2 linked regions of the Spirulina subsalsa PCC 9445 genome follow. Each later gene encodes a partner of the first gene's protein in a complex. Links are inferred from orthologs where the notes say so. Each region holds a gene or a part of one and is shown on either strand. Other genes may lie near its edges.

What was found.
Region 2: the proteins of uvrA (region 1) and mfd are in contact, whole or in part, in a crystal structure (PDB 4DFC), measured with the Escherichia coli proteins. The link is inferred for Spirulina subsalsa PCC 9445 from one-to-one orthologs.

The regions. Positions count from the first base shown.
Region 1 is NZ_JH980292.1:4,669,994-4,685,373, forward strand. Bases 6,138-9,528 are described here. They hold uvrA (excinuclease ABC subunit UvrA), read left to right. Parts: upstream 6,138-6,448; coding sequence 6,449-9,328; downstream 9,329-9,528. Other genes in these bases: SPI9445_RS0121305 (formylglycine-generating enzyme family protein), read right to left, coding at 6,138-6,275; SPI9445_RS0121320 (response regulator), read right to left, coding at 9,373-9,528. Outside these bases: SPI9445_RS0121280 (DUF5357 family protein), read right to left, coding at 1-294; filament integrity protein FraC, read right to left, coding at 315-845; SPI9445_RS0121290 (TetR/AcrR family transcriptional regulator), read left to right, coding at 995-1,636; SPI9445_RS0121295 (protein kinase domain-containing protein), read left to right, coding at 1,681-3,861; SPI9445_RS0121300 (hypothetical protein), read right to left, coding at 3,964-5,349; more of SPI9445_RS0121305, read right to left, coding at 5,424-6,137; more of SPI9445_RS0121320, read right to left, coding at 9,529-9,747; SPI9445_RS29450 (response regulator), read right to left, coding at 10,390-10,911; SPI9445_RS0121330 (Tex family protein), read left to right, coding at 11,024-13,213; SPI9445_RS0121335 (universal stress protein), read right to left, coding at 13,343-14,197; SPI9445_RS0121340 (hypothetical protein), read left to right, coding at 14,458-14,757; transcriptional repressor LexA, read left to right, coding at 15,018-15,380. UniProt on the Escherichia coli protein: The UvrABC repair system catalyzes the recognition and processing of DNA lesions. UvrA is an ATPase and a DNA-binding protein. A damage recognition complex composed of 2 UvrA and 2 UvrB subunits scans DNA for abnormalities.
Region 2 is NZ_JH980292.1:5,055,598-5,071,625, reverse strand. What follows is about bases 6,516-10,554. They hold mfd (transcription-repair coupling factor), read right to left. Parts: upstream 10,205-10,554; coding sequence 6,716-10,204; downstream 6,516-6,715. Other genes in these bases: SPI9445_RS0123065 (ABC transporter substrate-binding protein), read right to left, coding at 10,482-10,554. Outside these bases: SPI9445_RS0123105 (SpoIIE family protein phosphatase), read left to right, coding at 1-283; SPI9445_RS0123100 (PP2C family protein-serine/threonine phosphatase), read left to right, coding at 280-1,536; SPI9445_RS0123095 (adenylate/guanylate cyclase domain-containing protein), read right to left, coding at 1,542-3,209; purE (5-(carboxyamino)imidazole ribonucleotide mutase), read right to left, coding at 3,246-3,779; SPI9445_RS0123085 (helix-turn-helix domain-containing protein), read right to left, coding at 3,835-4,410; SPI9445_RS0123080 (ABC transporter ATP-binding protein), read right to left, coding at 4,553-6,301; SPI9445_RS0123075 (PCP reductase family protein), read right to left, coding at 6,341-6,496; more of SPI9445_RS0123065, read right to left, coding at 10,555-11,765; SPI9445_RS0123060 (circadian clock protein KaiA), read left to right, coding at 11,988-13,004; circadian clock protein KaiB, read left to right, coding at 13,074-13,376; circadian clock protein KaiC, read left to right, coding at 13,594-15,159; SPI9445_RS0123045 (rhomboid family intramembrane serine protease), read right to left, coding at 15,182-16,028. UniProt on the Escherichia coli protein: Couples transcription and DNA repair by recognizing RNA polymerase (RNAP) stalled at DNA lesions. Mediates ATP-dependent release of RNAP and its truncated transcript from the DNA, and recruitment of nucleotide excision repair machinery to the damaged site.

The sequences.
Region 1 (15,380 bases):
GGGCAACCACAACAACAGGAGAGTCTCTAGGGGAATTTTTATCAACAAAAATAGGTGAAAACAGATTAATGCACTGGCAATCCAAGGAGTTAAGGGAACATGGTTTTTAATGCAAAGCCATGTTATACTAATTGTAAAAAAAATAGCGGCAAATAGTAGTAAAATAAAGCGAAGAGTGGGACTCAGCAAAGCCGACATCACGAGAGAAAAAAAACTAATCCAAAGAAAACATTGCCAAGAATAGGCTTGAATTGGTAAAATGTTTTGCCATAAATTTTGTAAAGTTTTAATCATAAAGTTTTAATCATAAATTTTTAATCATAGGTCGGCAAAATTTTGAACAACACAACCAATAAAATAACGCTATTACTACAAATATTAGCTAAGACAATGACTGAAGCCTTACTAACATCCGTTTTCAAAAGAGCTTTGTTAATTCGATTCACTAACAGTTGTTCTTCCTCCGAACTGTCTTGAGAACTTAACAGTAATGCTTGTAAAATATCGAGTCCTTTAAATTCAATAACGCAGACCAGAACAAAGAAGAATAAAAACATAACAAAAAAGCTCAAATTAGCTTGAAAAGAGCTTAATTGATAGAAATTACTAAAGAGTACATAACTCATTAACTGCATTTTTACCGGGTCAGGGGCAACAGAAAGAAAGATGGAAAAAGAAATCCAGAGGAAAATGGCGGATAACAAATTAACGGAAACAGAAAACTCAACACTCCGTTTATGATTAAGATTTAATTTATTTTGATAGATCATCGCTTCAATGGCAATGCTAATCAATAACGTGAGACTTTGAAGCAGAATTAGGGGGAAGGGGATCAAGTAGGCCATCGTTCGTGACAGGGGAGATCTAAGAGAGGGGGGAAGGCGGAACAGACTAGGGGGAGATCGAGAAATTTTATGAAGCTTTTGCAGCAATTGCTCATATTTCGGGTCAAATAAGGTTACGGTGTAAAGTAAGCCTAATTCAAGTCAGACCCATGCGAGTATTTCACCAGCGACCTGTTTTAGAGCAGCCTACGGAAGAAAGTACGCGCACTCGTATTTTACAGGCGGCTCTTCATTTGTTTGCCCAACAGGGCTATGATGGCACAACGACGAGGGATTTAGCGGCGGCGGCTCATGTAGCCGAGGGAACCTTATTCCGCCATTTCACCAATAAGAAAGCGATTTTAGTGGAGGTGGCTACTCAGGGGTGGGTGGATATTCTCACGGATTTGCTGACGGAATTGAGCGAAATGGGGAGTTATAAGGCTGTGGCGCAAGTGATGCGACGGCGGATGTTGCGGATGAATGAGAATAGCGATTTGATGCGGGTGTGTTTTTTTGAGGCTCAGTTTCATCCGGATTTGCGCGATCGCATTCAAACGGAAGTAATCGAAAAAATGACGGATGTCGCCGAGGCCTTTTTTGAAACCGCCATGGAGCGGGGAATTTACCGCCGTATGAATCCCCGGGTAGTGGCTCAAGTCTTCTTAGGAATGTTCACCATTGCCGGATTTTCTAAAGCAACGATTGGGGAGCCTCAAGCCTCCCCTAAAGCTATGAAGGAAATGGCGGAAGGCATTGCGGACATCTTTCTTAATGGAGTGTTACAACCCGACAAGGGAGAATCTCCGTGAAATTTGGGATCTCCGGTTGTTGGTCGCACAACAAGTGTTAGATTTTGTTTAACCCTGTTTTGCGACTCTCCATGAGTTATTGTATCAACCCGTCCTGTCCTCATCCTCAAGACTCCACCCTGACGGATCAAGTGGTTTGTCCTCATTGTGGCTCATCCCTGGTCTTGTTGGGACGTTATCGTGTGATCAGTCTTCTGAGTACCAATAGCGGGTTTGCGGTTATTTATGAGGTGGAAGATGGTACAACCCGTAAGATATTAAAAACGCTACAAACACGCCACAACGAGAGCAAAAAGGCCGTTGAATTGTTTAAACAAGAAGCGGCGGTTTTAGGTCAACTGGATCATCCGGGGATTCCCCAAATTGATCCACCGGGTTATTTTCAGTTTTTCCCCAAAAATTCGTCAGAACCGATCCACTGTTTTGTTATGGAGAAGATCGACGGACCGACCCTTTATGATTGGATGTTACAGCAGGGTCATTTGCTCATTAGTGAACAACAGGCGATCGCTTGGTTAGAACAAATTGCCCAAATCCTCCACCTCGTCCACCAAAAAAACTACTTTCACCGGGACATCAAACTACAAAATATTATGCTGCGCTCCACCGGACAGTTAGTCTTAATTGACTTCGGCACAGCGCGGGAGATGACCTACACTTACTTAGCCCAGATTGGCAGTTCCGGCAATATTACCCGCATTAGTTCCGCCGGATATACCCCCCCAGAACAGGAAAAAGGCCACGCAGTACCCCAATCAGATTTTTATGCCCTCGGGCGGACATTTGTTTACCTACTCACCGGACGAAAACTGACCGACACTGATATTTACAACCCCTTTACCGATGAGTTTTGTTGGCGAGAAAAAGCCTCGGATATTTCCCCCCAGTTCGCTAATTTTATTGACCATTTAATGGCACATCGCGCCATTGATCGTCCTAAAGATACCCAAGAAATTTTAGATACTTTACGCGAGATTAAAAAACATCTTGCAGATCCCGCGACAACGGCCACAACGCTCCGTTTACCTGCAACTAAGATCCAATTTTCTCCCGACAGTCCCACCCTCCCGGAATACAAACCTCCTCGGAAAATTCCTAAGATTTGGTGGGGGCTAGGATTAATTGGTTTAACACTACTAGGGGGGTATGGAATTTGGGAGGGTTATCATTACCTAACCTTGGAGAGTTCCCCCCCCGAAGTTGTGCAGGAAGTGGCCACAGCTAAAAGCTTCCAAGGTCATCAGAGTTTAGTCAATGCGATCGCCATTAGTCACAACAATCAAATTCTCGTCAGTGCCAGCGAAGATCAAACCCTGAAAGTGTGGGATCTCAACAGAGGAGAACTCTTAAAAACCCTCACCGGACACACCAGCGCCGTCCGCGATGTAGTCCTCAGTGATGATGGTCAATTTGTCATCAGTGCTAGTTCTGACCGCACGATTAGAATTTGGGATTTAAATACCGGAGAAGTTCGTCATAACCTAACAGGTCATGCCAGTTTTGTCAACCATGTAATTCTGTCCCAAGACCAGCAAATTTTAGTCAGTATTGGCACCGACCGAACCTTACGGATTTGGGGCGTAGAAACCGGGGAAAACCTGCACACTCTGACCGGACATACCAGTTTTATTAATGATATGTTGATCAGTTCTGACGGGACTCAATTAATCAGTGCTAGTGCAGACCGAACCTTGAAAATTTGGGACATTGCCACGGGGGAATTATTACATAATCTCGTCGGACACGCCAGTTTTGTTAATCGCTTAACCCTCAGTCCTGATGGGCAATTTGTCGCCAGTGCCAGCGCCGATCGAACCGTGAAAATTTGGAACATTACCACAGGGGAATTGCAAAAAACTTTAAGTGGACATACCAGTTTTGTCAATGATGTAGTGATTAGTCCTGATGGTAAATTAGTGGCTACAGCTAGCGCAGACAAAAGCATTAAAGTGTGGAATTTTGCCACAGGAGAGGAACAATATACCCTAGATGGTCATGCCAATTATGTCAATCGTTTAGCCATCACCCAAGATGGTCAAACTTTAATTAGTAGTAGCGCCGATCAAACAATTCGCTTGTGGGATTTATCAACAGGGGAAGTCAAGCGGGTTTTAAGTGGACATAATGCACCGATTAATGATTTTGCACTCAGTCGAGATGAACGATATATCGGCACGGGAAGCGAATCTTCCCAGATTATGGTCTGGACTATTAATCGGGAATAGGGAATAGGCAAGAGGCAACCTTGACCCGTTAGACCTAAAGTTAGCAGTCAACGGCACCACCTCACGCCCTCGCAGGTGGGGAGAGCTTCAACGGTGGCAGTTTTAAAATAATTTGCGGTTTAAAAATTGCCAGAAGTCCAGCAATAATTCCTCAATGGCCAACATGATGGCATCGAAAAAATGAAGGAGGCGCTCTAAGGGGTGTTGAACATAGCCAATGGGAGTGACTTCTGTTTCAATCCAATCGGGTTGATACTCTGGTGAGTTGCCGGAATGGCCTGATCTTGCCAGATGTACGGAGGAGGAGGATTTTGGGGGGAGGGGCTTTTTGAGACGGGAGGGGAACCAGGGGGGGCGGGGGAACTGGCGGGGGGCGGGGGCTGACATTTCTCCTAATTCTAGGGGATCTTCCAACTGGGGACGCTGAGGAACAAAGGTTTCGGGTTCTATTGGGCCTTGATATAGGTCTTCCCAGGTTAACCAAGGGGTGGCTACAACGGAACGAGTGGGGGGGAGATCGGTGTTAGGTTTTAAGGGTTTGGGGCCGAAAAAGTAGGCGATCGCACCCTGAATTAAAACGATAATCTCCCAAGGTTCTAACTCCCCGGTTTCGATGGTTTCTCGGCGATGGATTTGTTCCCAAGCTTGGGCGACTTTATCACTCCATTGATCCTGTTTGACCTCCCAGAGGGCAATTTTGGCATCCAAACGACTGAGCAATCCCGGATGATCCGGTTGGAGAGGTTCTAGGATGTCTCCTAATGGCAGGGTGGGTAAGGGTAAGGGGAGGGGATTGGGGCGAATCGGCTGTAGGGATGACATCATCTGCTCGGAAACCACTTCAATGGGAACGAGATGTGCCTCCCCAAAAACATTGGTTGTCACCGCGACAGGGCTTTTTTGCATCCAGCGCATGAACTGCCAAAAGCGTCGCAGGAGGGGGAATACTTGGGGATTATCGGTTAGGGTGTGGGGAATTAAAAACCGTTGACGTTCCACCCGTTGCAGATACTGTTGATAGGCATAATCGGCCATTTCCCAGAGAATATGCTGTTGAAGCTGTTGCTGTTGTGGGGGGGTGAGGATATCTAGGATTTGATTTTCTGGTGTGACTAAAACAAGGGCTTGTTCCTCCAAGGTACAAGCCAACCCCTGAAGGGCGGGCATTTCCCCCTGTTCTGGGTCTGCTAATAAACAGGACTGGGCGATGAATAACAGATTGCCTAGAGGTTGATTAGTGTCGGGGGGGGGATTGCTGCCGAGGGGGGGCAAACTGGGAGCATTGGCTACTTTTTGGGCGAAGGCAAAGCCCACACCGCGCCCTAGTTGGGTGAGTAAATAGAAGGGATAAACTAAGACCTGTAAGCCCCAAACGGCGGCTAGTTTGACTGAGCGCGCTGTTTGATCAAGGCGATCGCGCCAAACAATCCGTTGTTGATTAATAAAATTAAACAGACGACTTTGATAAGGACGCTCTGGGGCAGGCATAACATTTTGATTCCCTCCAATTTGTCCTAATTTTGACATACTCTCCTGCCTGAAGGCTGAAAATTCTCCAAACATCACATTCTGTTGGAGGCGACGACACGGAAACCGATGTAGTCGTACTTAAGGTGAGGGGGACAACTATCACGACAAGCTGAACGACAGAACTCCGGTAGATTAAGCCAAGAACCGCCGCGTAGAAGCTTTTTAGGGGATCGGTTTTGTTCTAATAATTGTCTTAATCCAGTGCTGTGATATTGAGCTTTAGAGTGATGATTGAGCCATGCTCTTCCATCCTTGGGCGCACCTTGATAATGGTCATGCCAATCATCTAAACACCACTCCCATACATTGCCGTGCATATCATCAAGGCCCCAAGCATTGGGCGCGTTGAAGTGACCGACGGGGCTTGTTTTGCGCCCCGTTTTCCCCAGATTTTCCCGGTCATAGTGGCGACAGTTAGCGACTTGGGGGGAGAGAGTCAACCCAAAGGAGTAGGGTGTGGTGGTTCCGGCACGACAGGCATATTCCCATTCCGCCTCACTGGGAAGACGGTAGAATTGACCCGTGGCTTGATTTAAGCGCAGACAGAATTCTAGACAGTCTTCCCAACTCACTTGTTCTACGGGGTGGTTTTGACCTTTGAATTGAGAGGGGGCCACATCAAGGGAATGCACTACTGGGGGCAGTTGGGCGACAATGCGCCATTGTTGTTGGGTAATGAGGGTTTGACTGATGAAAAATTCGGGTAGGATGACCCGATGTTGGGGGCCTTCGCTGCTGTGTCGCTCGGGTTCGTCTTCAGGAGATCCCATCATAAATTCTCCAGCCCGAATAACTATCATGGCTAAGTCTAATCCCCCGACGGTTTCTCTGTAGCCTTGGGGCTGTAACTTTTGCTCTTGGATGCTCTTTTCTGAGTCATTCATCGTTCAAATTGGCGGCATCAACACAGGGAATCGGGAATAGGCAATCATTATCAACTCCCCCTCCCCCCTGCTCCCCCCACCAGTAAGCCCTCCTTCATCATTGCTGGGAAGAAAATCCCTCATCAAGATACAATTGTAAACGGATTGTTACATTTTTCCTCATGTCCCACACGATGAACCTGTCCGATAACTTACCTGATAGCAAGGGGAAATCCTCTAATCTACGAGAACGCAATTTAATCTGTATCCGGGGGGCCAGACAACATAATCTGAAGAATGTGGATCTGGATTTACCCCGCGATCGCTTGATTGTGTTTACAGGGGTGTCCGGATCGGGGAAATCGTCCTTGGCGTTTGATACCATTTTCGCGGAGGGACAACGGCGTTATGTGGAATCCCTCAGTGCCTATGCGCGGCAGTTTTTGGGACAGTTGGATAAACCGGATGTGGATGCCATTGAGGGGTTAAGTCCGGCCATCTCCATTGACCAAAAATCAACCTCCCATAATCCTCGCTCAACGGTGGGGACGGTGACGGAAATTTATGACTATTTGCGCTTATTATTTGGGCGGGCGGGAGAACCTCACTGTCCCCACTGCGATCGGAATATTGCCCCCCAGAGTATTGATGAAATGTGCGATCGCATTATGGAACTCCCGGAACGCACCAAGTTTCAAATTCTCGCCCCTGTGGTACGAGGGAAAAAAGGCACCCACAAAAAACTACTCTCGGGGTTAAGTTCGGAAGGGTTTGTGCGGGTGCGGATTAACGGGGAAGTGCGAGAATTGAGTGATGCCATTGACCTGAACAAAAACCACAGCCACGATATCGAAATTGTGATTGATCGGTTAATCACAAAACCGGGCATTGAGGAACGTTTAGTAGACTCCCTCAGCACCTGTTTAAAACGCTCCGAAGGCACGGCCATTATTGCCATTCAACCCGACGAAAGCGAGGAAATCCCCCCCAAAGAGTTGATTTTTAGTGAAAACTTTGCCTGTCCTGAACATGGGGCCGTGATGGATGAACTGTCTCCCCGTTTGTTCTCCTTTAACTCCCCCTATGGTGCTTGTCCCCATTGTCACGGTATCGGCAGTTTACGCACCTTCTCGCCGGATTTAGTCATTCCTGACCCCAGTCAGCCCTTATATAGTGCGATCGCCCCTTGGTCCGATAAAGATAATGCCTACTATCTCTCCATACTCTTCAGTTTGGGGGAAACCTTCGACTTTACCATCCAAACCCCTTGGGAAAAACTCACCCCTGAACAAGAGCAGATCCTGTTCTATGGCTGTGAAGACCCCATCTTAATCCAAGCCGACACCTACCAAGGAAAAGGCTATTATCGCAAGTTTCCCGGCATTCTCGCCATGTTGGAGCGCAACTATGAAGAAACCAACTCGGAAACCTACAAACAAAAACTAGAGCAGTACATTGTCTTTCAAACCTGCGAAGTCTGTCACGGCAAGCGCCTAAAACCCGAATCCTTAGCCGTCCGTTTAGGAAAATATCACATCGACGAGTTAACCAGTGTGTCGGTGCGGGATGCCCTAGAACGGGTGAATCAGATGGATTTGACCCCCCGACAGGCCCTAATCGGGGAACTCGCCCTCAAGGAAATTAAAGCCCGTCTCCAATTCCTCTTAGATGTGGGCTTAGATTACCTGACCCTAGACCGGGCGGCCATGACCTTATCCGGGGGAGAAGCCCAACGGATTCGTCTGGCGACCCAAATTGGGGCGGGTTTAACCGGGGTGTTGTATGTATTAGATGAACCCAGTATTGGGCTCCACCAACGGGATAACGGGCGCTTACTCCTGACCCTGCAAAAATTGCGGGATTTGGGCAATACCTTAATTGTGGTAGAACATGACGAGGACACCATCCGGGCGGCCGATTATTTGGTAGATATTGGCCCGCAAGCGGGAGTTCACGGGGGAGAAATTGTCTGTCAGGGGGATTTAGAAACCCTGTTAAATACCGAAGCCTCGCTAACGGGAGCCTATTTGTCCGGTCGAAGGGCGATCGCCACTCCCCCAGAACGACGGAAGGGAAACGGGCGCTCCCTAATCCTCCAAGACTGTTCCCGGAATAACCTCAAACACATTACCGTAGAAATTCCCCTGGGAAAATTAGTCTGTGTCACAGGGGTTTCCGGTTCTGGCAAGTCCACCCTGATTAATGAACTCCTCTATCCTGCTCTACAACACCATCTAACCAAAAAAACCCCCTTTCCCCCAGACTTAGGCGAGATCAAAGGTCTAAACGCCATTGATAAAGTGATTGTGATAGATCAATCCCCCATCGGACGCACCCCCCGTTCCAATCCAGCCACCTATACCGGGGTTTTTGATGTGATTCGGGCGATTTTCGCCGAAACCATCGAGGCCAAAGCGCGGGGGTATAAACAAGGTCGTTTTTCTTTCAACGTCAAAGGAGGACGCTGTGAAGCCTGTTCCGGCCAAGGGGTGAACGTGATTGAAATGAACTTTTTGCCTGATGTCTATGTGCAGTGTGAAGTATGCAAAGGGGCGCGTTATAACCGGGAAACCCTGCAAGTGAAATATAAGGGCTTTTCCATTGCCGATGTGCTGAACATGACCGTAGAAGAGGCGTTAGGGGTGTTTGAGAGCATCCCCAAAGCCGCCCCCCGTCTCCAGACCTTAGTGGATGTGGGGTTAGGTTATATTAAACTGGGTCAACCCGCCCCCACTCTTTCCGGGGGAGAAGCGCAACGGGTCAAACTGGCCTCGGAATTGTCCCGACGGGCGACGGGGAAAACCTTATACCTGATTGATGAACCCACCACTGGGCTATCCTTTTATGATGTCCACCATTTACTCAATGTGTTACAGCGCCTTGTGGATAAGGGGAATTCGGTGTTAGTGATTGAACATAATTTAGACGTGATCCGGTGTGCCGATTGGATTATAGACTTAGGGCCAGAAGGAGGCGATCGCGGCGGTGAAATTGTGGCCGTTGGCACCCCGGAAACCGTTGCGGAACACTCCCATTCTCATACGGGGGTTTATCTCAAGCAGATTTTGCGATAGATGGGGATTCTTCCTTCAAAGACTCGCCAGAACCAAACCTCAACTTACCAATTCAAAACTTTAGCAATAAAATCCCCCAACGTTACGGGATCAAACGGTTTCGTTAAAACGGCATTCACTCCCAACTGGGCATAATAACGCTGTTCGGCCGCTTGTACCTTAGCCGTGAGGAAAATCACCGGAATTTGAGCCGTTAGGGGATCTTCCTGTAATTTATGCCACGTTGTTGGACCATCCATTTCTGGCATCATCACATCCAAAAGAATGGCATCCGGTTGTTCTTTTTGACACAACGCTAAAGCCTCAGATCCTGACGAGGCCGCGACTACTTCCCAGCCTTGACCAATTTCTAGACTAAGTTTCGCCACTTCTCTAATATCTTCTTCGTCGTCAATAATCAATATTTTCCGGTTGCCCATTACACCAATGCCCCATTCAACAGTTTGCGTGACTTCTTCCCGACGCTAACCGCAAGCGGTACAGCGCAGGCCTCCCCATATCACTATGAGGCTTTTCTGCTTTTACATAGGGCCTACTGAATAACACCAGACGCTAGACTCAGCAGGGGAGCAGGAGAGCGGGAATGGGGAATACTAATCAACTCCCGATTACCCAACTCTCGGACTTATTCAGCAAGCCCTACATAGGGTCTGCTGAATATCTCTCTAAGCAGTGTTACGAGGACTTTTAGCCGTTTTAAGAGCGAGAAACTGCAAGGTTTTAGGGATAAATCATCAAAAAGGCTTGCCTTTTTCCGATTCCCCCTGTTCCTTCCCGTTCCCTGTTCCCTAGCCCAGTTATTCAGCAAGCCCTACATAGTACGTGATGTCGCTGAACCCGCAACAAGAATCTCTCAGCATACCCGTTAGGATTCCTGGGAGAGTATCTCAACTAAACCACTATAGCAATTGTAGGGAAGGATGGCTGAACCTCAAGCCGAGAACTCCCACTATCCCTCCTCGATCAGATCCGGTTCAAACTCTGATTCTCGCCTTGGCTGTGATGGCGAAGATTCGTTAAAATCTTCCAGAGTGACAGAAGAGAGATAGTATCAGTTAACCTCAAAGCAAATTTTCAATACACTGATTTAAGTTAGCCACATCCAAGGGTTTGCCAATAATCCCGGCCACTCCAAGGGAGGCAAAATAATGTTGATCGAATAAGCGGACTCGTTCGAGTAGGATGATAATAGGGATTGATCTTGTCTCCGCATTTTGTTGCAACGATGTCAGGAGATCAATGGAGGAGGGTATCCGTTCAAAATCCCAGAGAATGACATCCGGTTTAGCACTTTGGGCGAGTTCTACGGCCTCGGAGGAAGCATTTGCCGTTAAAACTGTCCAAGAGGTGGTCATTTCTAAGGCCATTTGGTGGATTAGAAGTTGATCCGGGTCAGTTGTGATTAGCAGAACTTGTGTTATGTGGGAGGGATGGCAAGAAAAATGACCGGAGGGGTTGATTTGACAAGACAAACCAGAGGAAGTCACTTCTTGAGCGGAGTAAATGCTCATGACAGGCATAGTTAAAGAAGTGGGGTATAGGACAGGACAAGATACAGGACGAGCTTGAGGACGATTGGTCAACAGTTATAGTGTTGGTTGTACTGTACAAGCAATTTGTGAAAAAACTGTGAATGGGACAAGAGGACTGTTCATCAGGGTAGACAATGGGTTTGAGGAAAGAGTAGGAGGGAGAATGAGTTTTAATCCGACCGAGACGTTCACGCCGCGTCTAGAAACAAGAATCGCCGAGGAATTATCGTTGGGGGTGTCTCAAGTCAAATCGGCGTTAGATTTACTGCAAGAGGGGGCAACGATTCCCTTTATTGCTCGTTATCGTAAGGAACGCACGGGGGGCCTCGATGAAATCCAATTGCGGGAGTTGGGGGAGCGCTTCCATTACTTGACGGAATTGGAGAAGCGGAAACAGACGATTTTAGACGCGATCGCCTCTCAAGACCAACTCACCCCAGAACTTCAGGCCAAAATCCTCACCTGTAGCCAAAAAAACGAACTCGAAGACCTCTACTTACCCTATAAACCCAAACGCCGCACCCGCGCCACCCTCGCCCGAGAAAAAGGCCTCGCCCCCCTCGCTCAATGGCTACAAAGCCAAAATACCCCCCCATCTCCCCCCGTTCAATTATTATCCGCCGCCCAAGACTATCTCAATCCAGAACAAGGCATCGAACAGCCCGAAGATGCCTTACAAGGCGCCGCCGATATCTTAGCCGAGGGAGTCGCGGAACAATCAGACTATCGCGCCTATTTGCGCGACTATCTCAGCCAAAAGGGGGTATTTGTCGCCAAAATCAAAAAAGACTATCCCCCCGGAACCACCAAATTTGAAATGTATCGGGACTATCGCAGTCCCTTAAACAAAACCGCCCCTCATAACATTCTTGCCCTACTCCGGGGAGAAACCGAAGGCATTTTAAGTCTTGACATCGACTATGATGAGGCCTTTGTTCAGGACTACCTCGAAGAACAGGAAATCCACACCCGACACCCAGAACTCCGGCAATTCTATCAGGGGATGTTAAAAGATGCCTTTAAACGTCTCATGCGGACTTCTCTCCTCACAGAAGTCCGGGGACAGTACAAGAGTTTTGCCGACCGAGAATCTATCAAAACCTTTGAGGCCAATTTACGCCATCTCCTGCTGGCTCCTCCGGCCGGGATGAAACCCACCCTCGGCATTGATCCCGGTTTTCGCACAGGCTGTAAAGTGGCTGTTTTAGACCAAACTGGGCAGTTTGTGGAGTATCAGGCGATATTTCCTCATACGGGGGAGCAGAAGCGTCAAACGGCCGCTAAAACCCTACAACGATTGATTACCCAGTATCAAATTGAATTAATTGCCATTGGTAACGGCACCGCTTCCCGAGAAACCGATGCTTTTGTGGGGGAAGTCTTGGCAACATTGCCCCAAAAACCCATTAAAGTTATGGTCAATGAGTCTGGCGCTTCGGTCTATTCCGCCAGTCCTGTGGCCATTGAGGAATTCCCCGATCTCGATATTACGGTGCGGGGTGCCATTAGCATTGGTCGTCGTTTACAGGATCCACTGGCTGAGTTAGTGAAAATCGACCCCAAATCCATTGGCGTGGGACAATATCAACACGATGTAGACCAGAAACTGCTCAAACAAAAGCTAGAGGAAACCATCGAAAGCTGTGTCAACTATGTGGGGGTCGATCTTAACACGGCTTCTAAACAACTCCTGACCTTTGTTTCCGGTTTAACTCCCACCATTGCCCAAAATATCATCACCTACCGCAATCAAAACGGCGCATTCCAGAACCGTCAGCAACTCCTGAAGGTGTCTAAACTCGGCCCCAAGGCCTTTGAGTTATGCGCGGGGTTTTTGCGCATTCGCAATGGAGAAAACCCCCTCGATAATACAGCCGTTCATCCAGAAAGTTATGGTATTGTGCAGCAGATAGCGAAGGATCTCCAGTTACCCCTAGAGAATATCAGTCAAGGGACTTCCCAACTGCACCGTCTGGATCTCCAACGCTATGTTACCCCAGAGATTGGACTCCCGACCTTGCAAGATATCCTCAAGGAACTAGAAAAACCGGGACGAGATCCCCGAGATCAGTTTCAATACGCCACCTTTAAAGAGGGAATTCAGGAAATTAGTGATCTTGAAACCGGGATGGAATTAGAAGGGGTGATCACCAATGTAGTCAATTTTGGCGCGTTTGTAGATATTGGGGTGCATCAAGATGGTTTGGTACATATTTCCCAAATGGCCGATCATTTTGTTAGTGATCCTAAAACTCTTGTTAAGGTTGGGCAGGTCGTCCGGGTAAAGGTGTTAGAAGTAGATCAGAAGTTGAAGCGAATTAGCCTCTCAATGAAAGCAGTTAATCCTCGATAATCTTTAGGCTTTTATCGATTTTTGAGGATAGCTGCTTATTTTTTCGGTCTTGATTTTTTGGCATTCAACCCATACGGTAGGGGTAATTTAGGAATTACCCCTAGTCGGAGTACACAGAAAACTCAGGGGTTAACCTTCATTTTTTCGAGTTAACAACACAGGACAATTGGCATTTACCCTTACATAATCTGAAAGAGAAGTCCCTAATAATCGATCTAAATCAGGTAATGCTTTGGCCACAGAGGGACGACGATCGGGAGATCCCAATAAGAATAAATCTACATTTTTTTCGTCTACTAATTGGCAAAGTTGCTCACCGGGTTTCCCGGCTAAAACAACAGCACTGTAGGGAATACCAAAGCGTTTGACTTTAGCAATGGCGGCGGCAATAATGGGGTTGTTTTCGATTTCTGCTTTAGAAAGGGGTAATAATTTGGGGTCTAAATCTGGGTTAACCCGTGCCAAAATCAGTTCAACGCCTGTGGCACCATTTAACAAAAAGGTGGCCAAATCTAAACTACTTTGAGAGGTTTCTGATTTATCTAAGGCGACCATGACCCGCTTTAATTTACGCACATAGAGATCATCGCGCACCAATAGCATGGGACGTTTGGCCAGTTGAAAAACATATTGACTGACGGAGTTTTCCAAAATGGCTACAAGGCGTTTTAAGCCTCGGGAACCCATAATAATCAAGTCAGCTTCTACTTCCTCGGCCACTTTCAGAACTGTATCTTTGGGTTCCCCTTGACGTTTCAGGGTACTGATTTGCTCAGGATTTAAATTCAGGGTGTCTACGGCTTTAGCCAGTACCTCATCCGCTTCTGCCATTTTGCTGCTCATGGCATCCTCGGACGCTTGGGGGGGGACAATGGTTAAAACCGTGACATTGGCACCCCCAAGACTCGGCAAGTCCAGCAAGGACTGCAACATTTCTTTAGAATTTCCCGTGCCGGAATCTGCTAATAAAATCTTTTTAATCATTGCAACAATCCTTTTGTATCGGCTACAAAGTTTGTAGGTTTTATCCCTCTCTCTTTAATCTAGAATACGGTAAATGTTGACGAAGAAACTTAACGAAATGTGACTAAAGTTATAGATTTATGTCATTTTTTAAGTTTATGTTAGCATAAACACCCCTAAAGATTTCGAGGATTTTGGGGCTTTACGTCCTGAAAGTCTGGGTTCAATAAGGGTTCACGAAATCGTGTTTGTTCTGGGAATGCACTGTTTTTGTTTTGATCATGTTATCTGAGACTCATTATCTGATTCGCTCTTTACAAAATGGCCAGTATTTGGTAGCGCGTCCTCATGGTGAAATAGAGCGGACGGGGTATTTACTTTTATTTCACGAGCATTACGAAGCGTTAAGTTATTTGAATGCTCACGGGCAGGATATAGCGAGTCACTTCGCGGTGGAGTGCGTGGGGAAACCTCAAGTGCGGGGATTGCTTGACCGTTGGGGGTTTCAGGGGGTGGGCTTGGTGCGAGATCCTCTGATTCCTCAGATTGATTTTTTGCGTTATGAAGGAATGGGACACTAAGGACTAGGGGGCTGAGAGCAATCTTGGGGGATTTGTCAACGACTCCCTTCTTTCGACTACCCAAAGAGGGACGGTGGAACAGGCAGCCGTCAATTTACTATTAGTTGCACGCCTCATCCCCTTGTGGGTGGGGCAGTTGACAAAATTTTGGCTAGGGTATTTTCTTTTTAGTACTAGAGTTCTAAAATAGTAGAGAGAGCAGTTGATCTAAAAAATGCTCTCCCTATTTCTTTCAATGTACTATGATTTAACGAGAAATTATGGAACCTTTGACAAAACCGCAACGAGAACTGTATGAGTGGTTGGTGGAATATATTCACAATGCTCAACACGCGCCTTCTATTCGTCAGATGATGCGGGCTATGAATTTGCGATCGCCGGCTCCGGTGCAAAGTCGTTTGGAACGGCTGCGTTCCAAGGGTTATATTGATTGGACGGAGGGAAAGGCGCGGACGATTCGCATTCTCTACCCCCCCCAAAATCAGGGTTTGTCTATTTTAGGGGCGATCGCGGCTGGGGGCTTGGTGGAACCCTTCACGGATATGGAAGAACAGTTAGATTTGGCGTTCATGTTCCGTCAATCGAATTGTTTTGCGCTACGGGTAACGGGAGACAGCATGATT
Region 2 (16,028 bases), 380 kb from region 1 along the record:
AGGAAATACTACAATTCGCGTAGTCGGCAGGCAGTCCAAACGTCTTTATTCTGTGGATGGCATTGTAGGGAATCGAATGCGAACTCCCGTTGAACAAAAATTATATTTAACGCCAACAGATATTCTGTTGATGTACACCGACGGGGTAAAAGATCGTTTTGAAGTAGATGATTATCCTCAATTATTATATGAAAGTCCCCAATCTTTAGCTCGTAATATTGTACGTCAGTTTGAGAAAGTTTATGATGATGCGACTTGCCTTGTTTTACGCTATAAAAAATGATCCGTCTCGGTAGCATCAGTTTAACCCATTCCGATTCAATTTATGCCATCCGAAAAAAGGTACTTCAGGTTTTAAAGTTATTGACTGAAGATCCGATTATGTCGGGTAGAGTTGCGAGTGCAACATCCCAAGTCTGTCGATTATTATACCAAACATCTGTCAAATCAACGGTTAATGTTGCTCTATTTAACAAGGCTCATCACGTGGCATTTTGTTTAACTTTTGTGGGGCAAAACCCCCTATCAGAGGCTACTTTTTTATTGAGTTTTTTTGATGAAGTGAATTATCTCACATCCAAACGTAGAGCGTTTCAGTTGCAATGTCTTGTTTTCCTCAAGACAGGTATTCCCAATGATGGAATTTTAGACGAGGCCAGAAGGATTCTCGCGGAGAAAAGTCGTTATGAATTAATGCAGGAATTAGAAAATAAGAACAAAAAGCTTTTGAAATCTCTGGAGAGATTAAAACGAGAAACCCTGCTGAAAGAGCAACTCACAAAAGATAATCTGAGGATGTCAGCAGAGTTAGATTTACTTAAGCGAATGCAGCAATTAATTTTGCCTAAAACTGAAGAATTAGAGAGTATTCAGGAGTTAGATATTGCCGGATTTATGCAGCCTGCGGATGAAGTAGGGGGAGACTACTATGATGTTTTGTGTTCAGATGGGGTGATTACGATTGCTATTGGAGATGTTACGGGTCATGGATTAGAAAGTGGCATCTTGATGGTGATGACTCAAACCGCCGTTAGAACTTTGCAAGAGATTCAAGAAAAAAATCCGGTTCGGTTTTTAGATACTTTAAATCGGGCAATTTATAATAATATTGAACGGATGCAGTCGGATAAAAATATTACTTTAGCGATTCTGAATTATGCTAAGGGTAAAATTAGCATTAGTGGTCAACATGAGGAAACCATTGTAGTGAGAAAGGGAGGGAAGGTTGAAAGAATTGATACGATTGATTTAGGGTTTCCCATCGGTTTACATGATGATATTAAGGAGTTTATCAATCATCATTTTGTGGAGTTAGAACCGGGGGATGGAATTGTGTTATATACGGATGGGATTACGGAAGCGGAAAATCTGGAGCAAGAGCATTATGGGATTGAGAGACTCTGTACTTTAGTCTCTCGGTATTGGCATGAATCGAGTGAAGAAATTAAGTTAAAGATTATTGAGGATGTTTATCAACATATTGGAGAACAAAAGGTTTTTGATGATATTACGTTATTGATCGTTAAACAAAGATAGTCAAGCTAACAATTAGCATCGTGAACGATGGTTTGATCTACGGGGGTTTGTCGCCAATCTAAGCGATAGAGTTGTAATGGTTCGCTCTTGCCTTTGACTCGTACAGGGCGCAATTTTTCTAAGGCAAAGAGTCCGGGTTGAAGTTGATCGATTGTACTTTGAGAGAGTAGAATTTCCCCGGCTCTGGCGACGTTACAAATGCGACTGGTGACGTTCGTTGTATCGCCAATGGCAGCATACTGAATGAGTTTGCGGGAGCCAATATTTCCGGCGGCGACTTTCCCTGTATTTAAGCCAATATGAATGGCAATAGGTTGACGGTTGCGCTTCTCCCATTCTCGATTTAAACGACGGACAGCCCACTGCATATCAATGGCGGCTTGAACGGCGCGTTGTGCGTCGTTTTCTTGGGGGTAGGGTGCGCCCCAAATGGCTAATAAGGCATCACCAATGTATTTTTCTAAGGTGCCTTCGTAGGCGAAAACAATTTCTTCGACCATGACGTTGAAATAGTCGTTTAACATTTCAATAACTTCCCGAGGCTGCATGGTGGAAGACATTCTAGTAAAGTCGCTAATATCGGCAAAAAGTGCGGTAACTTCTGTATCAATAATATCGAGATGGCCTTCTTCTCGTAATTTGCGACTGACGGCTGAGGGGAAAAAACGCTCTAATTTATCGCGCCAAATGGCTTCGCTTTGCATTTTGTTGGTGAGACGGGCGTTTTCAATGGCGATCGCCGCCTGACTGGCCAAAGCGGTTAAAAACTCTAAATCCTCGTCGGTGTAGGCTTTAGAACAAGATAAATTATCGACGTATAATACCCCTAAAACCTCCTCCTTGGGTTGTAAGGGCGCACACATAGAGGAACGAATGGCTTGGATTAAGATGGAGTTTGATCCTTCAAAGCGTTGATCCTTGCGCGCCTCGTCGGTGAGGATGGCATCCCCATGTCGTAGAACATAGTTGGTGATTTGGGTACTATAAAACTGGTAGCTGACGGAAATTCCCGAGCGGGAGCGAACGGCTTGTTGTTCTAATTGTCCTGTGGTTTCGTTGACCATTAAAATGGCAGCCCGATCCACGTTCATTATTTTTAATAATAAGTCTAGAATTTTTTCTAATAATTTATCTGGGTCTTCGGGAGAGGATAATTCTTTACTGACTTCTAGGAGAATTTTTAGTTTATCTAAGGCACGTTGGGCTTCATTTTGTTCCCGAATTTTCAAGGCAGATCCCGTTTGTCTGGGGGAACTGGAATCTAAAATGTCTTGAATTTCAATACGAGTTTGACGGGGTGAAAGTTGGCGAACAATGGGGATTCCTTGGGTATCAATTCCCTGTTCTTGGGAGTCGGGGCTAGTGGCAAAGGGAGAAAAGCCTTTCTGGATTAATTTAAAGATCACCATGCCACAGACAATTTTATCCCCCGGTTGTACAATCTGTTCTGTGTGAATTTGTCGTTCATTGACAAAGGTTCCATTGAGACTATTTAAGTCTCGCAAAATAACCCGATGGGGGGTCACAATAATTTCAGCATGACGGCGGGATAAGCTGTTATGTTTAATCGCGATATGATTGTTGGGAGAACGCCCAATGATGTTGGAGCCGACCTGAAGGGGAAAACTTCGTTCCTGTCGGGTATCGGGAAGGCAGACTAAACAATAGGACATAAGCCGCACCCCTAAAAAACAATGTCCAGATTCAGACTAATTGGAGCCAAAGGTTTTTAAGTAATTTTGATAGCCCATGTAGTCTAAATGATTCTGTTTATCTAGAACGGATTGGCTCAGGTCTTGACGATATTGTTGAACTTTTTCTAATAATTCGGGCTGGTGTGTGGCTAAAATCTGCACGGCTAATAATCCGGCGTTTTGAGCATTGCCAATGGCGACGGTTGCCACGGGAATCCCTCGGGGCATCTGGACGATGGAGTAAAGGGAATCTACCCCTTGGAGGTGACGAGTGGCGACGGGAACCCCAATCACGGGGAGGGGGGTTAAGGAGGCGACCATTCCGGGTAAATGGGCGGCTCCTCCTGCTCCGGCGATAATCACTTTTAGACCTCGGGTGTGGGCTGTTTTAGCGTAGTGGATCATGCGTTCGGGGGTGCGGTGGGCGGAAACAATGGCTACTTCGTGGGGAACAGCAAATTGTTTACAAATGGCGATCGCGGCTTCAAGGGTGGGCAAGTCCGAATCACTGCCCATAATAATTCCGACTAAGGCTTGAGTGGTGTTCATGGATCAAAATCTCTGATGATTTGCCTCATCATAGCAGTCTGTTGGGGAGGAATGGTTAGCAGGGACTCACCCTAGCCCGGTGGAGTAATTTCCCTCGGTGGCGATAGCCCACATAACGGACGCACACGGGATCACCGGGGGAAGCAGAGCCGCCCATAAGCTCGTGCCACTGGGGATCATAGGGAATTTCTGCCCCAACGGGTGCGATCGCCTCCACTCCCCAACTTTGGATCAATTCCTCAACAGGCCTCACTAACGGCACCAAATGACTGGCGGCGAGATCGGGGTTTTTCTCCACGGCTGCAACGGCCGTGTACCATTGCAGCAGCCAGCCTTCTAAGATTTGTAAATTGTGGGTTTCCCATTCTTCGCTGGACAGTCGGGGGGCAATCGTTGCGCCCTGAGCGGCCTTGACCTTCTCTTGCCCGGAAAAAGCCTCCCAGAGATCAGGGGGGGAGACGTGTAAGGCAGCCGCCAGTTTAGAGAGGACTTCTATGCGCATTTTGGCAACATTACCCTGTCGGAGTTGTTGGACGGACCAGGGGGAAACCCGAGCTTTGATGCTTAACTGGCGAAAACTGGTCAGGTTAGCGCGCTCCATCCATTCTTGAAGTTTGGGGGTGTATTTCATGGGGTGTATTTTAGGGGTGTATTGTATTGGAAATGGGGGCTTGCTCCACTAATGGGGGTAAACTTCGATCCCAGATTTGGCTGAAATAGCTTTAGCCTCAGTCGGAGACAGTTGCTCTTGCCGTTTGGCTTGCCATCACCTCCTACTCTAGAACTTTTTCCAGTTGTTGCTGTTGCCAGAGGTGTTGATAGGGGCCCGGTTGTTCCACTAACTCCTGATGGGTGCCGCTTTGTACAATTTCCCCCTGATCCATGACAAAAATCCGATCGGCAGTAGCGGCGGCTGAGAGTTGGTGAGAAATAAAAATCACCGTTTGCCGTGCTGTGCCTTGGGAGAGAAAATCGAGGATGTCGGTGGCGGTTTTATTATCAACACTGGATAGGGCATCATCAAGAATTAATACAGGTGCATCAATCATCAAAGCCCGGGCGAGGGAGGCGCGTTGTCGTTGTCCCCCGGAGAGGGTGATTCCTCGCTCTCCTACGAGGGTGTCGTATTGGCTGGGGAAGTTGAGGATTTCGGGGTGAATCTGGGCTTGTTGGGCGGCATCTTCGACTTCTGGCTGTTCTGCTAAGGGTTGCCCATAGCGGATATTGTTGCGGATTTGGGTACTGAAGAGGAAACTATCTTGGGGAACGTAGGCGATCGCCTCTCGCAGATCATTCAGCCTCAATTGCGTGACATCATAGCCATCTAGGAAGATGTGGCCGGGTTCAATATCCAGTAAGCGCGGGATAGCATTGGCGAGGGTAGATTTGCCGCAACCAATCGATCCCACAAGGGCAATAGTTTCTCCCGGTTCAATGGTGCAGGAAATGTTTTTCAGGGCGGGTTTTTTCGTTCCCGGATAGATAAAAGTTAAGTCTTTAATTTCAATTTTCCCTTGCACCAATTCCGGGGGTAAGGTAATCGCTTCTTCAGGATTGGTAATGGCAGGTTTCGCTAATAACACCGACTCCACTCGGTCAATACTGACCTCTCCCCGTTGGTAAGTGGTAATCGTAAACCCAAGGAGAGCGGTGGGGAATACAAGGCGTTCTACATAGAGAATCAGGGCGAGAAAATCCCCCACTGTGATGATTCCTTGGGCAATAGCGCCTGAACCTAACCAGAGCAGAATTAACAGGGAAATATAAACCAGACCCTCAATAATGGGAAAGAGTAAATTTCGGGTGCGGGCAAGGCTTAAATTGGCTTTTAATAGTTTGGCGTTTTTTTGTTGAAATCCGACGGTTTCGTTGGCTTCTTGGGCGTAGATTTTAATGAGGGAAATTCCACTCATATCCTCTTGAATCAATTGGCTTAAGTCGGATAAGTTCTCCTGAACTTCTCGCTGATCTTCCCGCAATTTATCACTAAATAACTGCACCAAAACCAACATAAAAGGATAAACCGCCAAAGCCGCTAAACTCAACCGTGCATTAATCGCCAACATGACGGGCAGGGTTAAGGCATAGGTAAATAGGGCGTTGGCAATACTCAACACCGCAAACCCCAGTAAGCGGCGAATATTATCTACGTCACTGGTGGCGCGGTTCATTAAATCCCCGATGCTATTGGTGGCGAAATAGGCGGGTTCTAATCTTAAAATATGTTGAAAAAGTCGCTGTTTTAAGTCATATTCCACTTGACGACCGACCCCAAATAAGATAATGCGGGAAGTCATCCGAATGACCCACATAATGGAGGCGTAAATAAAGATTAAAAAGACATATTTAGAGATTTGGGCAAAGGTTAAAGACCCGCTTAAGGTGTCGATACTATCGCGAATTAATAGGGGGATATAAACCCCAATTAAATTCACCACTAACAGGGCACTTACCCCGAACACGACAGAGCGCCAATAGGGGCGGACATAATTCCAGAGTCTCTGAAGTTTAGATTGATTCATAGAGGGTCATCAAGTGGGATGTGAGGGGACGATTTAGAATTAGCCAAATTTGGCTTTAGCTTGTTCGTAAACCTCAACAGTAATCTGAGTTTGTCCGGCTTCTTGGGCAAATTTTTCTATCTTTTTCCGGGCGGCAGGACGGACAAAAAAAGGGATTTCTTTCAGTTTGGCTTCAGCTTCGGCAGTCCATTCCATAGTAGATGTTTTTAAGGGGTGTCTAGGGCTTGGGGTTAGGGAACAGGAAACAGGGAACAGGGGGGAGAGGGGAGGAGGGGGAGCAGTGAATAGCAAAAACTTTTGGCTATTGCCTATTGCAAGAGTGCCTATTACCTATTACCTGTTCCCCATGCCCCACTACCAGATTGATTCAGCAAGCGTCATCTAGTGAATATTAACGCAGGTTGGGCATTTTCTTCATTGTGGCAGGGAGTCGGGGAGCGCGCCCTGCATTTTCTCTAGCCACTCGATGAGGTTTTCTAATTGTTTTTGGGGTTTGAGGGTGCCTAAACCGCGCACGGTGACTTTTTTGGGGGAGAAGACGAAACGGGAGCGGAGGTGTTGGGGGAGGTTTTCTTGCAACAGTCGCCAAGCGGGTTCTTCCATGGGGGTTTCAAGGACAATGTGCTGATTGCCGTCGGGTTTAATGCGGGAGAAACCGAGGGATTTGGCGAGTTGTTTGAGGTGTACGATTTTAATCAATTGTAAGGCCGGGGAGGGGATTTCTCCGTAGCGATCGCGCCAATCTTCCGCTAACAGGTCTAATTCCCGCTTAGAATGGGCAGTAGCCACAGCACGATAGGCGGCCATTTTCTGCTCTAAGTCGGGGATATAATCATTGGGGATAAAGGCCGTCAGTTTTAAATCGACGCTAGTTTCCTCAACGGTGGGAATGGCCTGACCTTGAATCTCCCGAATCGCCTCCTGTAACATCTCCATATAAAGGTCAAATCCAATGGTAGTCATTTGTCCCGACTGTTCAGCCCCTAGGATATTCCCCACCCCGCGAATTTCCATATCTCGACTGGCCAGTTGGTAGCCGGAGCCTAATTGGGTAAACTCTTGTAGGGCGCGCAACCGTTCTAAGGCTGCTTCGGACAGCCCCCCCTGTTGGGGGTACAATAGCCAAGCGTGGGCTTGAATTCCTGCCCGTCCTACCCGGCCCCGCAGTTGGTAGAGTTGGGACAGTCCAAAGCGTTGGGAATCTTCCACAATAATGGTATTAACGCGGGGAATATCTAACCCTGACTCAATAATGGTGGTACAGACCAATAAATCCGCCTCTCCGTTACTAAAGGTGAGCATGGTAGACTCTAATTCAGCCTCGGAACATTGACCATGGGCGATCGCAATCCGAATTCCCGGTAACATTTCCTGTAGTTGGGCGGCCACCCCCTCAATCCCCTCCACACGCGGCACAACATAGAACACCTGTCCCCCTCGATCTAACTCATTGCGGATGGCCGTGCGAATCACTTCGGGATTGTAGGGGGAGAGATGGGTTTTAATGGGACGACGGGAGGGGGGAGGGGTGGTAATCAAACTCATTTCCCGGATGCCCGACATGGCCATGTAGAGGGTGCGGGGAATGGGAGTCGCGCTGAGGGTTAATACATCAACCTGGGTTTTTAATGCCTTAATTTTCTCCTTTTGATTGACCCCAAAGCGCTGTTCTTCATCAATCACTAATAGCCCCAAATCTTTAAATTTCACCGACTTACTTAGGAGTTGATGAGTGCCTACCACAATATCTAATTCTCCCGTTTCTAAACGTTTGAGAATCTCTCGCCGTTCAGAAGCCGTCCGAAAGCGATTTAATAGCCCCACATTGATGGGATAGGGCGCAAACCGTTCTTTGAGGGTGTGATAATGTTGTTGGGTTAAAATGGTCGTCGGGGCGAGAAAAGCCACCTGTTTATGAGCCGTTGTTACGACTTTAAAAATCGCCCTCACCGCGACTTCTGTTTTCCCAAAGCCCACATCCCCACAGACTAACCGATCCATCGGTCGATCTTGTTCTAAATCCTGCTTAACATCTTGTACCGCCTTGAGTTGGTCGGGGGTGGCTTGGTAGGGGAAAGAATCCTCTAGTTCCTGTTGCCAAGGGGTATCCGGGGGATAAGCAAAGCCTGTTTGTTTAGACCGTTTGGCATAGAGTGCCAATAAATCCACCGCCAACTTTTTAACCAGTTTGCGAATTTTGGCTTTATTCTTTTGCCACACCTTGCCCGTCATTTTATCCAAATCGGGGCGCGTTTTGGCCGCAGGTTGGAAGCGGGACAAACTATCAAAACTGTCCGCAGGCACTCTTAAAATACCATCGGCATATTGCAGGGCTAAATAGTCCCGATCTCCCAACCGTTCCAATTTTAAAAACTTGCCAATCCCGTGGCTTTTATGCACCACATAATCTCCCGGACTGAGCTTGTTTGGATCAACTTTTTTAGAGGCAGCGCGGCGACGTTTGCGGATATAGCTGGGACTGGCTAAGGTATGTTGTCCAAAAAACTCCCGGTCAGTGACAATAACGACTCGAAACGTGGGGAGAATAAAGCCCTCCAGTTCTGCTAAACCCGAATATTTTAAAGCAATGGCGGTTTTTTGAATAACTAACCGTTCAATGGCGGGATAGTCGCGGATATTGGGGACAAATTGCGCCGGACAATCGTGTTCTTGTAAGAGAGAAACCGAGCGCGAAGGTTGGGCAGAAATGAGCCAAGTGGCGTATTCTTTCAGGTTCATTCCGCTATAAATATCTCGTTTCCCCCTTAAGATTTCCGCGAGTTTGGCGAACTGGTGGGGACTGGTGGGCAGGGGACGACTGGATAAATTAATGCTAGGAAAGGGGGTTTGGGGGTTGTCTTCAGTTAGGGTGGATAATTGCAGCGAATAGTATTTTTCTTGAATCTGTTGGAGAGAGTGGGCGAAGGGGTGATGAAGTGTGGCCGTTTCGGGGGGGAATTGCTCTTGGGTGAGTTGCCATTGTTCCTGAGCGTGTTCTACCCAGCGATCGCAATTTAAACGGCATAATTCCACCTCATCCACAGCAATCAGGGTTTCTGGGGCTAAATAGTCCAATAGGGAGGCCGGATGGTTAAAGGCCACCCCTAAAAAGCGCCGCATTCCTTCGGGATAATTCCCCCTGCGTAATTGCTCTAATTCCTGATCCGAAAAGAGTTCCTCGGGATAGGAGAGAGATTGGGCGATCGCACCGGAAAAACTCGTCGGGGTGAGAACTAACTCCGGGAGAGCATCTAAGGAGCGCTGAGTGGCCGGGTCAAACTCCCGCAGCGTCTCAATTTCATCCCCCAACCATTCCAACCGTACAGGCAATTCCGCCGAAACCGGGAAAATATCCACCAAATCCCCCCGACGGCTCCATTGTCCCTCCGTCTCCACCAGTCCCACCCGTTCATAACCCAGTTTCGCCAGTTGCCGATCTAGCAATTTCCCCCCAAATACGTTCCCCACCTGCAACGTGAGGCCATAGTCCCGATAGACCTCTGGCGGGGGTAAATGGGGCTGTAACGCCCGTTCTGTGGTGATAATAGCGAGGTTCTGGCGCGATTCTCCCGTGAGGTGAGAGAGAACCTGCATCTGACCCCAGATCATCTCCGATTCTGGGTCAAACGGGTCATAGGGGGAGGCCTCTGAGGTGGGGTAAAAGTCCACCGTATCCCAGCCCATCATTTCCATTTGTGCCGTCCAGCGCCCGGCTTCTTCCAAGGACGCACAGACCACCAAAAGATTGCGCCCCAAACTCCGGGCCAGGGTAGAAGCGACTACCCCTTTCGGTAATCGGGGAATCCCAGTTAACTGGAGGTTTTGCCTGTCTTGGAGTTTAGCGATCAGGTCTTGGGTGAGAGGCGATCGCATTAAGTGGCGAATTAGAGAGGAGAACGGCATTCTTCGTCAATCATCAGTTACTTCGGCAATTCTCCACTCTAACATTAGCGGACAACAGATTCAGCCCCAACCCGGAGCGATTTCATGAGTAGTGGTAGGGTGCGTTCTATTTCTAAACAAAGGATTCGTGGGGATGCAGTGGGATTTTTGAGCCAAGAAGTTATGGAAATAGTAGAGACTGCCCTCAAACTCCACTTAAACCTATCCTGCTAAAATCTCTGATGAGAATAGAGGACAAACAACTGAACAACTCATAGTTTGTCCTCTCCCAACGTCCTCAACTCTGGTCTTGATCCCATTGTTGAGCCGCATCTGCTAGCGCCTGTTCTATAGTTTTTTGCCCCAACATCGCCGCCTGTAAATTCTCATAAATTGCCCTTTGCAACACATTCAAATTGTCCATCGCTGGGATTAATACCTCAGCATCTTGTAACTGTTTCGCCCCCACTAAAACCGCCTCCTCTTGGGGTGATAACTCACTAGAACTTTCCAGCACCTCAATAAACTCCGCCACCGCTTCCTGAGTAGAGGGCAACACCTTCGCCTCTTGGGCAAAAGCTAACTGGTTTTGACTATTGGTGACAAACAGGGCAAACTTAACCGCTTCTTCCGGGTGTCGTGTGGTGCGGGGAATCGTTAAATTCATCACCGCCACATTCTTCTTGCCCGTTTCTCCGGTAATTTCTGGCGCAACTCCCGAGACTTCAGCAATATCTGGCGCATTGGTGGCGATCGCATTTAAAAACTGCGGCCCCGTCGCCACTAACGCCGCCTCCCCCGTTTGATACAGGTCTATACCATAACGATGTCCTCTTGTCAAGACTTCCGGCGGTAATAATCCCTCCCGATAGAGATTGACCCAATATTCAAACGCTGCCACCCCTTCAGGACTATTAAACGCCGCCTTCCCCGACTCATCTACTAACGTCACCCCCATTTTGACCAAAGACTCCAAAACCGCCCCCGAATCTTCCGGAATCAGGGTCACAAACAGCGTAAACTTGCCCGTTTGGTCCTTCACCTGACGCGCCACTGTCGCCAACTCCTCATAGGTTTGGGGGGGATTTTCAATCCCCGCCGCCTCCAACAGCGCCCGATTATAAATCGTTACCTGCGTCGTTAAATACCAAGGCAGACCAAAGGTTTTCCCATTCAGAGTGCTAGCCTGCCAAATCTTCGGTAAATAAAGCCGTTGGTCATCCTCAGAAAGCTGTTCATCCAAATTCAGCCAAGCCTCACGACTAGCCAACTGGGACGCAAACTTAGGATTTAAATTCACCACATCCGGAGCCGTATTCGCCGCCACCGAGGTTAAAATCTTACTCTCCATCGCCTCCCAAGGCACATCCACCCAGCGCACCTTAACCCCCGGATTTTCCGCCTCAAAGTCCTCAATCAACCCCTCAAAATAGGCCGTAAATTGGGGCTGGAGTTGCATCGTCCAGAACTCAATCTCCGTTCCCGACGTAGCCACCGGACGGGAACAACTCACCAACCAACTCACCCCAAGCCCTAACAGAGCAAAAACCCCCAACCGCAACCATTTCGACCATTTGTTCATCATATTGCCTTCCAATTAAGCAAAATTCATGGGACACAAGTCCCGCCCTTCTAGGGCGGCTTGACTCTGAGCCGATGGCCTGCCCCCGATGCTATCATAGCCCCATGCTAAACATCATCTACGAGTATCAGCTACAACTTAAGAATGAGAGGGGATCAGGTATAATCGATCTGATGTTAACTTTTACGACAAGCCTACGATGTATGTCCCCGTTTATGTCTGATGACCCATGAAAACGCTCCTTTGGAGTCCGATCCCAGTAACCTCTTGAACCCTAAATTGTGTATTTGTCTCTATGCCAAGACCGAGGGACTCGCTCAGTCTTTGCAACATTTTTTGAATCATGAACGGTATAATTGCTATCGCTTTGATCAACAAGCTCAGTTTTTGGAGTTTGTCGAACACCATAAAGAACAGATCGACTGCCTGATTTTACAAAATATTGATGGGGAGTTAGCGGTCTTAAATCACTTGTTCACTCAAGGGACTCTTTTGCCTGTGGTGATTATTGAACCCAGAAACTCTGATAATCAGAATACCTCCCTCTTGGACACCACCGGAGATGATAGAATTTCTGAGCATTCCACCCCCGGAGCATCCCCCTACTTGTATCATACCGGAGAGGTTTGGTTATTGGCGACCCAAGTCGCACAGATTACCAACGCCATTGAACAGGCGATCGCTAAATTCCTCCAACTCCCCCCCTTTGTCCAACTCTCCCCCCTCACCCAAACCCCCACCTTCGCCCAAACCCCCACCCTCTCCAACCCCCACCATGAGCAACCCTGCCCAAACTTCCTCCTCCTCCAACAGCGACGACTCGCTGAAAAACTGAAAGAACGTCTAGGCTATCTCGGCATCTACTACAAACGAAACCCCCAAGAATTTTGGCGAAACCTCCCCCCCAAAGACAAGCAAGAACTCCTCGAAGAATTGAGCGTAGAATACCGTGAAATTATCCTCAACTACTTCATCCCAGACTATCCCCTCAATCAAACGATTGATCAGTTTGTCAACCGAGCCTTCTTTGCGGATTTATCTGTCTCACAAATTTTGGAAATTCACATGGAACTGATGGATCGATTCTCCCAACAACTCAAGCTAGAAGGACGCAGCGAAGAAATCCTCTTAGATTACCGTCTCGCACTCATTGACATCATCGCTCACCTCTGTGAAATGTATCGTCGTTCTATCCCCCGAGAAGATATTCCCTTTGAAATCTTCACGTCTAGTGAGTAAAGTCTACCTCAAGGTAGAACAAAGTAACTAAAAATTAACCTTTATTTTCTTTTTTTGAACTGTTATCCTATGAGTGCGTCCAAAAAAACCTATGTTCTCAAGCTCTACGTCGCTGGCAATACCCCAAATTCAGCGCGAGCCTTGAAAACCTTAAAAAACATCTTAGAACAGGATTTTCAAGGAGTTTATGCTCTAAAAGTTATTGATGTACTGAAAAATCCACAACTTGCCGAAGAGGATAAAATCCTAGCCACGCCCACCTTATCAAAAGTATTGCCTCCCCCGGTGCGGAAAATTATCGGTGATTTATCCGATCGAGAAAAAGTGCTAATCGGTTTAGATTTATTATATGAAGAAATTACCGAAGCTTAAGGGAGGTCGCCCCATCTCGGCAAAGACACGGTTTCCTCCAACGGAAAAGACCCATCACTGAGTCACCCCTACTCAACCTGTATCAAATGACTTAACAGTTCAATCGAAAGTTAAATCAACAGCTTGCCATCTTTCTGTTAGGATGAAAACGTTTTCTTCTGATTCTTGAATCCGTTTCTCATCTTCTGTTTCACCGAACACCTTAAACAACTCAGTGATGAATCAACCTAATTCGAGTGATCACCCTTCTAATAGCACATCCATTTTAGGAGTCCGTAAAATTCGGACCATGATCGAAGGGTTTGATGAAATTAGTCATGGGGGGATGCCAATTGGAAGAACAACCCTTGTGAGTGGAACGTCCGGCACAGGGAAAACCTTACTGGCTATCCAATTCCTCTACAACGGGATTAAACACCTTGGAGAAGCGGGAGTCTTCGTAACGTTTGAAGAATCTCCTTCGGATATTATCACGAATGCCTACAGTTTTGGCTGGAATTTACAAGAGTTAATTGATCAAGGAAAACTCTTCATCCTCGATGCTTCTCCTGACCCAGAAGGTCAAGAAGTTGTGGGGAACTTTGACCTTTCTGCTTTGATTGAGCGGATTCAATACGCTATTCGGAAATATAAAGCAAAACGGGTTTCCATTGACTCAGTAACGGCTGTTTTTCAACAGTATGAAGCAGCTTCTGTCGTGCGTCGTGAAATCTTCCGTTTAGTCGCCCGTTTAAAGCAAATTAAAGTCACCTCTATCATGACCACAGAACGGATTGAGGAATACGGTCCAGTGGCACGTTTTGGGGTCGAAGAATTTGTTTCGGATAATGTGATTATTCTGCGCAATGTATTAGAAGGTGAACGACGACGCAGAACCATAGAAATCCTCAAATTACGAGGTACAACCCACATGAAAGGAGAATATCCTTTCACCATCACCAATGATGGGATTAATATCTTCCCCCTAGGAGCAATGCGTTTGACTCAACGTTCTTCTAATGTCCGCGCTTCTTCGGGTGTGAAGAAACTCGATGAAATGTGTGGCGGTGGTTTCTTCAAAGATTCCATTATCTTAGCCACTGGAGCCACAGGTACCGGGAAAACGCTCCTCGTCAGCAAGTTTTTACAAGAAGGCTGTCGCCAAGGGGAACGGGCGATTTTATTTGCCTATGAAGAATCCCGCGCTCAACTCTCCCGAAATGCCAGTTCTTGGGGGGTCAATTTTGAGGAAATGGAAAAAAAAGGATTGTTAAAATTGCTCTGTTCCTATCCTGAATCGGCGGGTTTAGAAGACCACTTACAAATTATTAAATCAGAAATTGAGCAGTTTAAACCTTCTCGGATTGCCATTGACTCTCTCTCAGCTTTAGCACGTGGGGTGACGAACAATGCTTTCCGGCAATTTGTCATCGGGGTGACGGGCTACGCAAAACAGGAAGAAATTACGGGATTTTTTACCAATACTACGGATCAATTTATGGGGTCAAATTCGATTACTGAATCCCATATTTCTACTATTACCGATACGATTATTATGTTGCAGTATGTAGAAATTCGTGGTGAAATGTCTCGGGCGATTAATGTGTTTAAAATGCGCGGTTCTTGGCATGATAAGGGAATTCGGGAGTACACGATTAGTTCCGAAGGGCCAGATATTCGGGATTCTTTCCGCAATTATGAGCGGATTATTAGTGGTTCTCCAAGTCGGATTACGGTTGATGAGAAAACGGAGTTATCCCGTATTGTTCGAGGGGTGAAGGATAAAACTTTGGGGGATGAATGAATGACTTAGGGAATAGCTTCCCCTAACGATTGGGCAACAATAGCGTACCAATTGTAAACCCAAAGCCTAAACCTAAAGCATGGGCGAGAAAACTCACCTCGGGGATATACAGGTCAAAAGTAGTTTGTAAGGCAATAATGACCAAAAACCAGCAAAGGCGCTTGGCGGCGATGTGGCTTTTTTCTCGTAGCCAACCTTGGAGAAGAATCGCTACAATGGCGCCCAAAATGCCCATAATGGCTGCCGAAGCTCCGACGAGGCGCTGTTCTGGATCTCCAAAGGTGAGGGCGATCGCACTAAAGGCCGCCATTGCCCCAATTCCTGCGCCAAAGTAGGTGATACAGTACCGTTCAAACCCTAAACGTAATTCGACAAAGGGACCGAGAATATATAACCCAATCAGATTCGTGAGTAAGTGCAGAACGCCGTAGTGCAAGAAGTTAGCCGTCACTAAACGCCAGATCTCCCCCGCCCAGACTTGACTCGGGATTAATGCCCCCATCCGGTCTAGGGTGAGGGGATTAGTGCTGCCGCCTAAGTGAATTTCGAGACTAAAAACTAGACAATTGAGGGCAATTAAAATATAGGTAGCGTGGGCTTTACGAGGAGTCATCAGAAACGGTTGACCATAACGGACTTCTTGCCGCACTTCAGTTTTAATGCGCCATAACATTTCCCAAGAGGCTCCAGTGAGGACTTCTCGGGGATTGGCGAGGGGGTGACGACTGCGCCAGGCGATCGCATGATTTAACACCGTATTAGGGCAATCATCCCGCAATTGCCCCAGTTGACTCGGAACGGGATGATTGGGTTTTGTGGCCATTTGAGCGGTTAACCGCCAAAAAGTCTTCACTTTTGGTGAGAGAGTA